Regions from separate parts of the Amycolatopsis lurida genome, predicted to be linked through region 3. Evidence: riboswitches for the same ligand, from Rfam matches in the RefSeq annotation. Region 3 holds a riboswitch; each other region holds the start of a gene.

Region 1 (3,264 bases), 6.5 Mb from region 3:
GCGCGGTCCGCGACGCACGTGGAGAAGAGCACCCTGCGCGGCACCGACGGCAAGCTGAACGCGGTCTCGGCCACCCCGGCCCCGGCCACACCCAAGCCTGCCGCCCCGGCTCCGGCTCCCGCCGCTTCGCCCGCCCCATCGGCTTCCGCCGCGGTCCCGGCCGTCCCGGTGACCGCCCCCGCCCCGGCCGCCAAGCCGGAGCCGAAGGAGATGCCGCAGGTCTCGGACGTCGACTTCGTCGCCACCGACGGCGCAGCCTGCCGGATCGACGACCCCGACTGCGAAGCCTGCCAGTAATACGTCCTCGTGAGTGGTAAGGGCGGTTCTAACCGTCCTTACCACTCACGACGCCCTCTTGGAGTGAGCCTCTATGACCACCTTTGACGCCTCCACCGACGCCACCGGCCTCGGTGAGATCGAAGTCGGCGCCGCCCGCATCAACGTCGACGACAAGCGCATGATCAACGCCCGCGCCGACGTCAACCAGCTGCTGCCGATGAAGTACACCTGGGCGTGGGAGAAGTACCTCGCCGGCTGCAACAACCACTGGATGCCGACCGAGGTCGCCATGCAGGCCGACATCGCGCTGTGGAAGTCGCCCGACGGTCTCACCGAGGACGAGCGCACCATGCTCAAGCGCAACCTCGGCTTCTTCGCCACCGCGGAATCCCTGGTGGCCAACAACATCGTGCTCGCGGTGTACCGGCAGATCACCAACCCCGAATGCCGCCAGTACCTGCTGCGCCAGGCGTTCGAGGAGGCCGTGCACACGCACACCTTCCAGTACATCTGCGAGAGCCTCGGCCTGGTCGAGGGCGAGCTGTTCAACATGTACCGCGAGGTCCCGTCCATCTCGGACAAGGACGCGTGGGCGCTGAAGTACACGCAGAACCTGGAGAACCCGGACTTCGAGACCGGTACCCCGGAAGCCGACCAGAACTTCCTGCGTGACCTCGTCGCGTTCTACGTGATCTTCGAAGGCATGTGGTTCTACACCGGTTTCGCGCAGATCCTCTCGCTCGGCCGCCGGAACAAGATGGTCGGCATCGCCGAGCAGTACCAGTACATCCTGCGCGACGAGTCGATCCACCTGAACTTCGGCATCGACTGCATCAACCAGATCAAGATCGAGAACCCGCACCTGTGGACCGAGGAGTTCCAGGCCGAGGTCCGCACCATGCTCACCGAGGCGTGCGAACTCGAGGTCGCCTACGCCCGCGACACCATGCCGCGCGGCATGCTCGGGCTCTCGGCCGAACTGATCGAGCAGTACATGCACTTCATCACCGACCGGCGGGCGCAGCAGATCGGTCTCGCGCCGATCTTCGGCGAGACGGAGAACCCGTTCCCGTGGATGTCGGAGGCGATGGACCTCAAGAAGGAGAAGAACTTCTTCGAGACCCGCGTCATCGAGTACCAGTCGGGCGGCGCCCTCGACTGGGACTGACCCCGACCTCGCGACTCGCGTGCTCGAACACGTAACTCGCGTGATCAGACGCGTAACTCGCGTGATCAGACGGACGACACGCCGGGCGGCCTCCGCCCGGCGTGTTCCGTTTCCAGACACGCGAGTTACGCCCCCGATCACGCGAGTTCGCCGTTCAATCACGCGTGTCGTCCGTCTGATCACGTGTGTCGTCCATCTGATCACGCGTGGCGTCCGGTTCGTCACATGTCCAGCGGGCCACTAGCGCGCCTCGGTACGCTCCGGAGTGCTACTGGTTCGCCCGGCCACCCCGGCCGGTCGAGGTAACAGGGAACCCGGTGCGAATCCGGGACTGCCCCGCAGCGGTATGTGGGAACGAAAGCCGTCACCGTGCGAGACACGGTAAAGCACTGGGACATGGCGCCCCGGGAAGCGACGGCCGGTAGGAACGAGCGAGTCGCCCACGAGTCCGAAGACCTGCCCGTGGTACGCGCGCCGACGGCGTGCGTGAGTCCGGGCCTCGTGGGATGGGCACGACCGAACGGCGGTCACTCCTGCGCGCTCCTGGCTCTCACGACAAGCTCGCGAGGAGAGAGCTGTGACCGAAATCGGCACGACAGTGCTGGGCTACCCCCGGATCGGACCGGACCGGGAACTCAAGCGTTCACTCGAACGCTATTGGGCAGGCAAGATCGACGAGGCCGAACTGCTGGGCACCGGCCGCGCGCTGCGTACCCGGACCTGGCGGGAGCTCAAGGACGCGGGGCTGGATTCCGTCCCCTCCAACACCTTCTCCCATTACGACCAGGTGCTCGACACCTCCGAGCTGTTCGGTGCGCTGCCGGAGCGCTTCACGACGCTCGGTCTCTCACCGCTCGACACCTACTTCGCCGCCGCACGCGGGGTGCAGGACGCGCCCGCGATGGAGATGACGAAGTGGTTCGACACGAACTACCACTACATCGTCCCCGAACTCGGCCCGGACACGACGTTCTCGCTCACCGGAACCAAACCGCTCGACGAGTACCGCGAGGCCCGCGCGGCCGGCGTCGAGACCCGGCCGGTGCTGGTGGGCCCGGTGACGTTCCTGCTGCTCGCGAAGCCGTCGGAGACGGCCCCGGAGGGCTTCCGCCCGCTGGATCTGCTCGACGGCCTCCTCGACGGCTACGTCGAGCTGCTGCGCCGTCTGCACGACGAAGGCGTCGAATGGGTCCAGTTCGACGAGCCCGCCTTCGCCGCCGACCGCACCGAGCGGGAGCTCAACGCGCTCATCCGCGCCTACCATCGGCTCGCGAAGGAGACCGCGCGGCCGAAGCTCCTGGTCGCGGGCTACTTCGGCGGGCTCGGTCGCGGCTTGGGCGTGCTCGCCCGCTCCCCGATCGACGCGATCGCCGTCGACCTCATCACCGATGAGTCCTTTGTGGACGCCGTCGCCGCCGAGCCCGCCTTGCGGGACAAGGAGGTTCTGGCCGGTGTCGTGGACGGGCGCAATGTCTGGCGCACGGATCCGACCCGCGCGCTCAGCCGGGCGGCGACCCTGCTCGGCATCGCGAAGTCGGTCAGCGTGTCGACGTCCTGCTCGCTAATGCACGTGCCCTACGACGTCGAGCGGGAGAACGGGCTCCACCCGCGCCTCAAAGGCTGGCTCGCCTTCGCCAAGCAGAAGGTCGACGAGGTCGTCCTGCTCGGGCGCGCGGTGAAGGAAGAGGGGGTCGACCTCGCCGCCGCCCGTGCCGCGGCCGCGGATCGCGCGACGGCGGCCGATCTGGCCGACAGCGGGGTGCGCGCCCGGCTGGAGGCACTGCGGCCGGAAGACACCGTCCGCTCCCCCTACGCCC
Region 2 (3,264 bases), 170 kb from region 3:
TCGGCGCCTTCGGCTGCGGCAGCCTGTGGATGACGGTCGCTTTCCTCGCCTTCCCCGACGTCATGGCCACGGCGATCGGCTTCGAGCGGACGCCGTTCCTGTTCGAGATCGCCTTCGCCAACCTCGCACTGGCCGTCCTGGGCTTCCGCGCCGCCTCGGCCTCCGCACGCGAACGCCTCACCATCGGCATCGCCGGCGGGATGTTCCTCTGGGGCGCTGCGATCGGCCACGTCTACCAATGGTTCGCCAACGGTGACCACGCTCCCGGCAACACCGGCGGGGTCCTCGTCACCGACGTCCTGCTCCCGGCGGTCATGATCATCCTGGCCGTACGATCCCGGCGATTCGCTCCCGTCCCGCGGCCCGCCGCGGAGATCGCCGCCTGAGGCTCGCACCATGACGACACAGACCGGCCACGCGATCGGCAAGGCCGCCGCCGAGCGGCTCAGCATCTTCGTCGACGCGGTGATCGCGATCGCGCTCACCTTGCTGGCGCTGGAACTCCCGATTCCCCACGGCGACACCACCGGCGCCATGCTGGGTTCGATCTCGGCCCACGGCAAGGAATACGTCGCCTTCGCACTCAGCTTCGCGGTGATCTCCGCGCACTGGCGCGCGCACCACGAGATCTTCCCCTACGTCCGTGCACTGAGCGGCCGCCTGATCAGCCTCACCCTGACCTGGCTGTTCATGCAGGTCCTGATGCCGTTCGCGACGCGGGTCATCACCGCCGAAGGAGCCTTCCCGCTCCGGTTCAGCGTGTACGCGATGGTGCAGGTGCTGGCCTCGGCGTCGTTCGCGCTGATCATCAGGGAGATCCGGCGCGGACACCTGTACGGGACCGGCGGACCGCCGCGGGTGTTCGCCCAAAGCCTGACTCGCAGCGTCTGCCTCGCCGCGGTGTTCGGGATCTCCGTGCCCGTCTCGTTTCTGACGAACGACACCGCTGCCTACCTGTGCTGGCTCGCGGCGCCTGTCGCGCTCGCCGTCGCCCGCCGCGTCCAGGACCACCGGCCGCCCGCCACCTGAGCGGCCGGATCGGGTCAGCGCAGGGCCGCCAGGACGTAGTCGTCTCCGGACTGCCATACGGGCGACACTTCCGCGAAGCCCGCTTCCTGGAGCAGCCTGGTGTGTTCCTGCGGGCTCAGCCGGTTGCCGTAGCCGGTCGAGATACCGCGCAACTCGTCGGCCGTGAACCGCTCCCGCAGCGCGGGATCGGCGGCGGCCGCGGCCCACCAGGCCTTCCATTCCTCGTTGGCATCGACCCCGGCACGGGCCGCCCGCCGGTTCTTGACCACCTCGGCGAGTTCGCGGATGGCCGGTCGTTCGTCGTAGAGGTGGTCGCCGTTGACGAGCGCTCCGCCCTCCCTCAGCGCTCCGGCGAGGTCACGGTAGACCTCGGCGAGCCGCTCGGGACGCAGCCAGTGCAACGCGGTCGTCGAGACCGCGGCGTCGACCGGCCTCCACTTCAGCCAGCCGCGCTCGGCGAGGTCGGCCTGGAGGTACTCGATGTCCGCCTGTCGCGGCCGGGTGGCCCTGGCGAGGGCGAGCAGGAACGGGTCGTTGTCGATACCGATGACCCGTGCGCGCGGCAACCGCCCGGCGAGCCTCTTGGCCAGCGATCCCGGGCCGCAGCCGAGGTCCAGCACCAGCGGATCGGCGACGTCACGGCATACGTGCTCGACGACGTCGATCAGTACGGCGAAGCGTTCTTCGCGGTCGGCGACGTAGCGTTCCTGCTGGATGTCCCACCGGCGCACCCAGTCCGCCGCGAGCTTCTCGTCCACCGGCTCTCCTTCGTGATCTTGATCCTGTGTAGCACACCCCGGTCATGGGTTACCGTGGGCGCCACAACGCAAGAAGTGCCCGTCGGGGGAAGCCGGTGTGAATCCGGCGCTGACCCGCAACCGTGATCGGCCTGGGAAGACGTTCCAGTGCCGAGAGCCGGACTGCCCGCCGGGTACCGCCAGCCCCAACTGTCGTGGAGTACGGAGCGGGGTCCCGTTCAGGTGCGGCCGCGCGCCCGGGACAGTGCTCGATGTCCCGGAGGTTTCCTATGACGCGTCATCCGCTCACCCGTCGGCGGCTCCTCGCCCTGGCCGCTCTCACGCCGTTGGCGGCGTGCGGGACCGCGCAGTCGGACACGGGCCGGCTGAGGGTCGCGTTCGCCGCGGGCGGCTCCAAGGAGACCCTGGACCCGGCTCAGGTCTCCCTTTTCGTCGACCAAGCGCGAGCCAAGGCGCTCTTCGACACGCTGGTCGCCTACAACGCCGACACCTCGTTGCGGCCGCGGCTGGCCGAATCCTGGGAGAGCGACGACTCCGGCACGCGCTGGCGGATACGGCTGCGGCGGGCGGCCTTCCACGACGGCCGCCCGGTCACGGCGGACGACGTGCTGTACACCTTCCGGCGGATCGCCGATCCCGCACTGGCGTCCTCGTCACGGCAGTACTTCGCGAAGGTGGACTTCGGCCGCAGCAAAGCGTTGTCCCTCAACGAAATCGAGCTGACGCTGACCGCTCCCGACTTCGAGTTCCCCTCGGGTTGGGGTGCTCCCGGTGCGGAGATCGTGCCCGCCGGGACGACGGACTTCACGGCGCCGGTCGGCTCCGGTCCGTTCCGGTTCGTCTCGTTCACCCCCGGCGGCCCGGCGGTGTTCCGCAAGAACGAGTCCCATTGGGACGGCGCACCGGGCATCGACGAGCTGGAATTCGTGCCGGTCAACGAGGAAGCCGCACGCGTCAACGCCTTGCTGTCCGGGCAGGTCGACTACGCCCACGATCTCGCGGCCGGGACCGCGGCCCGCTTGACCGGTGACGGGCGCGTCTCGCTACTCGAAGCCAAGGGAACCACGATGCAGGGCATGATCCTGCGCGTGACGCGGCCGCCGTTCGCCGACCCGAGGCTGGTGCGCGCCGTACTGTCCGGAGTGGACAGAGAGGCGCTGAACCGGGTCGCGCTGGCCGGACGCGGCGAGATCGGCAACGACCTGTTCGGCAAAGGACTCCGCGGGTACGCCACCGGCATCCCCCAGCGCGGCCGCGATGTGGAGGCGGCCCGCTCACTGGTCCGGGAGGCGGGTGCGGAGGGGCTGGCCTTCGCCGTCGAAACCAGCGACGTCGATCCCGGCTTCGCCACCGCGGCCACCCTGATTTCCCAGCAGCTCGGGGAAATCGGGCTGAAGGTCACCCCGAACACGCGCGCGTCGAGCACCTATTTCAGCGAGATCAAGACCAAGGGGGTCGCCGCGCTCACCCGCACGGC
Region 3 (3,264 bases):
CGCGTACCGGAGCTGGACGAGGCGGCCGAAGGCATCGCCGAACGCGGTCTCGGCAGGCCCGCCGCGGTCGCCGCTTGGGCGAACGCCTGTCTGGACCTGGCCGAAGACCGGCCCGACGACGCGTTGAGCAGGCTCGAAGACCTCGCTTCGGGCGTCTCCGGCGACCAGCCGGTGATCCGGGTGCTGGCCACTCCGCAACTCGTCGAGGCGGCCGTCAGTTCCGGGCGGCCCGAACGCGCACTGGCCGCGCTGGAGGTGTTCGACCGCTGGACCCTCGCGGGCGCCGAACCCTGCTGGCTCGCGCTGAGCCACCGCTGTCACGCGCTGACCGCGTCGGATCCCGGTGTGGCGGAACGGCGTTTCGTCCTGGCCATCGAGGCGCACCGGCGGGCGGGCGGCGCGATGGAACTCGCCAGGACCCGGTTCGCCTACGCCACCCTGCTGCGACGGCATCGGCGGACCCGCGACGCCCGCGACCAGTTCCGCGATGCCTTGCGCGGCTTCGAAAACGTCGGTGCGAAGCGGTTCGCCGAACGGGCGAGGGCCGGGCTGCGGGCGACCGGCGAGACCGTCGACGTGCCGCACCGATCGCTCGCCGGTCTCACGCCGCAACAGGACGCCATCACCCGGCTGGTGGCGGCGGGGGAGACGAACAAGGAGATCGCGCGGCGGCTGGTGATCAGCCACCGCACGGTGGATCACCACCTGCGGAACATCTTCACGGCACTGGGTGTGCGGTCCCGCGTGGAACTCGCGCGCCGCGTCGCCGCCGGCGAGCGAACTGCTCGTGAGTGGTAAGGACGGTTAGAACCGTCCTTACCACTCACGAGGTCTCGTCACGGGCAGGCGAGGACCGGGGCCTGCGGACGGCCGCCGCCGTGCAGGTCGCTCAGCGGAACCCTGGCCAGGCCGAGGATCGCCTGCGCGGTCGCGCGCGGAGCGGTCGACGGGTTCAGGCCCGTGGCGTCGTAGGCGATCGCGCCGCGGTCCGTCTCGGCGCCGGCGCAACCGGTCTGCAGGGACCGCAGGAATTCCCGGGCCTTGACGGCGGCGGCCGGGCGGTGCCCGGCCAGCGCCTGCGCGGCGAGTCCGGTGCTGTTCGCGTTCGGCGCGTCGGTGCCGAAACCGAAGCCGCCGTTCGCATGCTGCTTGGTGAGCAGCCAGGCGGTGCCCTCGCCGGCGTTCACCGGGTCACCGGTGGCGCGCAAGGCCTGCACGACCGTCGCGGTCGCGTCGACGTCGCTCGTGCACGTCGCTTCGCCGAAGTTCAGCGGGAAACCGCCGTCGGGACACTGGGTGCCCGCGAGGAACGCCACGGCCGGAGCGGGAGCGCCGCCGGTGCGGTCCAGCGCCAGCAGGGCGAGCGACTGCGAGAGAGCGTTGGAATAGTCGCCGTATTCGGAGCGGTCGGAGAACCGGCCGGACGGCGTGAGCAGCGAGAGCAGGCTCGCCTTCAGGTCGACGCCGCCGAACGACGCCGGGTTCTTGCCGCGAACCTGGGCGGCGAGCAGCAGTTTCGCGTGCGCGCCCGCGTACGCCTCGGTGCCGCTGCCGACGTAGCCCGTGGTGATCTCCGGTTTCGCCAGCCAGGCGATCGCCTTGCCCGCGTTCGCGTCCGACACCCCGGCCGCGGCGAACGCGAAGATCGCGTCGATCGTCAAACCCTGGTCGGGGAACTTCTGGCCGCCGAAGTCGGCCTCGAACCTTTCTCCGTCGGCCATCTGCCTCGCGAGCCAGCCCGCGGCGGCGCCCGCCTTGTTGTGGGTGGCCGCGGCCGCCGCCGGAGCGGCGACCAGTCCGATGCCGCACAGCATGGCGACAGCGAAGATCAAACGTCTCATGAGAACCCTTTCCCGCACTTCCACGACAGGAGTCGGTGACACCGCGCGACGTGGGTGACCGGGCTCGCCTGGAAGGCACACCGTTGCGGGACAGCGCCGGACTCTCACCGGACTTCCCCCACGACCGCGCTGAATCGGACGAACCGAAGAGTCTCACCCCGGTCAAGCGTCCGGGTACCGCCGGGCGCGAAGGGCCGATGTGATCCTGGCAACCGACCTGGTCAGCGGTGCCTGCCGGAGGTGATCGAGTGTTAACCTCGATCGGCTCGACAACTGAACACCTCCGCCCGTGACGGGGAAGCCGGTCGAAATCCGGCGCTGTCGCGCAACCGTGGGCCCTTTACCAGGGCGAGCCGGGATACCGAACGGGCGGATGAACGAACCACTGTCGCGATAAACAGGGGTGACCGCGGCGTCCGCGCCTGTCCTCCGTCATGCCGCTAGGAGGAGTCATGCGCCGCCGGTCCCTCGCCGCCGTGGCGTTCGCCGTCAGTGTCGGCGTGGTCGCCGCACTGCTCACCGGAACGGCGACGGCCGCGAACGACCTCGACGCGGCGAAGGCGAACGCCCGCTGGCTCGCGACGAAGCTGAAGCCCGACGGCACGTTCGAGAACCCCAACGGCGGCGCGCTGCCCGACCACGGCCTGATGCTCGACGCGCTGTTTTCGATGTACGCCTCGGGTGACGGCGCGAAGGCCGAGCCGATCATGAAGTTCCTCGACGACGAAGGCCACGCCACCGACTACTTCACCTGGGACAAGCTCGTTCCCGTGCCTGGATTCGACAAGGTCATCGTCGGCGGCTCGCTGGCCAAGACGCTGGTCGCCGCGCAGATCGCCGGCCGGGACCCCCGGAACTTCGACGGGTACGACCTGGTCGCCGAGACCCGAGCCGCGATCATGCGCGAGGGCCCCGACAAGGGCCGGATCAGTGACTACGCCAAAGACCCGGACCTCGCCGACACGGTGATCAACAACGCGAACACGTTCGGCCAGGGGCTCGGCGTCATCGGGCTCGCCGCGGAGGGCGAGAACGACCGGCTCGCCATCGACAAGCTGCTGACCCAGCAGTGTTCCGAGGGCTACTTCCGCGTGGCGTTCGAGTACATCCCGACGCAGGAGACCGGCGACCACGTCACCCCGGGCGGCCAGAAGGTCTCGACCTGCGACGAGGGCAAACCGCTCGGCTTGTCGCCGACCGACGGCGACGCCACGGGATTCGCGCTCTCGGCGATGCTGGCCGCGAAAAGGGCGGGCGCCACCGGGCTCGACGCCCCGATCGCCAAGACCGTCTCGTGGCTCACCGCGAACCAGACGCCCGGCGGCGGCTGGGGCGGCGGTGTCGGTACCGAGGCGCCGAACACCAACAGCACCGGGCTGATCGTCCAGGCGCTCGCCGACTCGGGCGGCGCGGACGCGGCGGT

The links. A riboswitch is a leader RNA that binds a small molecule or an ion and turns the genes downstream of it on or off. The one in region 3 is predicted to bind cobalamin.
Region 1: linked by a shared signal. The riboswitch ahead of metE (5-methyltetrahydropteroyltriglutamate--homocysteine S-methyltransferase) and the one ahead of BLW75_RS40535 (prenyltransferase/squalene oxidase repeat-containing protein) in region 3 are both predicted to bind cobalamin.
Region 2: linked by a shared signal. The riboswitch ahead of BLW75_RS39695 (ABC transporter substrate-binding protein) and the one ahead of BLW75_RS40535 (prenyltransferase/squalene oxidase repeat-containing protein) in region 3 are both predicted to bind cobalamin.

The regions. Positions count from the first base shown of each region.
Region 1 covers NZ_FNTA01000004.1:936,442-939,705, forward strand. The annotation lists gene BLW75_RS09490 (ribonucleoside-diphosphate reductase subunit alpha) at 1-297, shown strand, start outside; gene BLW75_RS09495 (ribonucleotide-diphosphate reductase subunit beta) at 371-1,447, shown strand; cobalamin riboswitch at 1,703-1,925, shown strand; gene metE (5-methyltetrahydropteroyltriglutamate--homocysteine S-methyltransferase) at 2,025-3,264, shown strand, end outside.
Region 2 covers NZ_FNTA01000004.1:7,311,471-7,314,734, reverse strand. The annotation lists gene BLW75_RS39710 (DUF6790 family protein) at 1-386, shown strand, start outside; gene BLW75_RS39705 (TMEM175 family protein) at 397-1,029, shown strand; gene BLW75_RS39700 (class I SAM-dependent methyltransferase) at 1,044-1,787, opposite strand; cobalamin riboswitch at 1,810-1,975, shown strand; gene BLW75_RS39695 (ABC transporter substrate-binding protein) at 2,057-3,264, shown strand, end outside.
Region 3 covers NZ_FNTA01000004.1:7,478,586-7,481,849, forward strand. The annotation lists gene BLW75_RS40530 (helix-turn-helix transcriptional regulator) at 1-798, shown strand, start outside; gene BLW75_RS40535 (prenyltransferase/squalene oxidase repeat-containing protein) at 837-1,841, opposite strand; cobalamin riboswitch at 1,874-2,000, opposite strand; cobalamin riboswitch at 2,113-2,225, shown strand; gene BLW75_RS43275 (prenyltransferase/squalene oxidase repeat-containing protein) at 2,294-3,264, shown strand, end outside.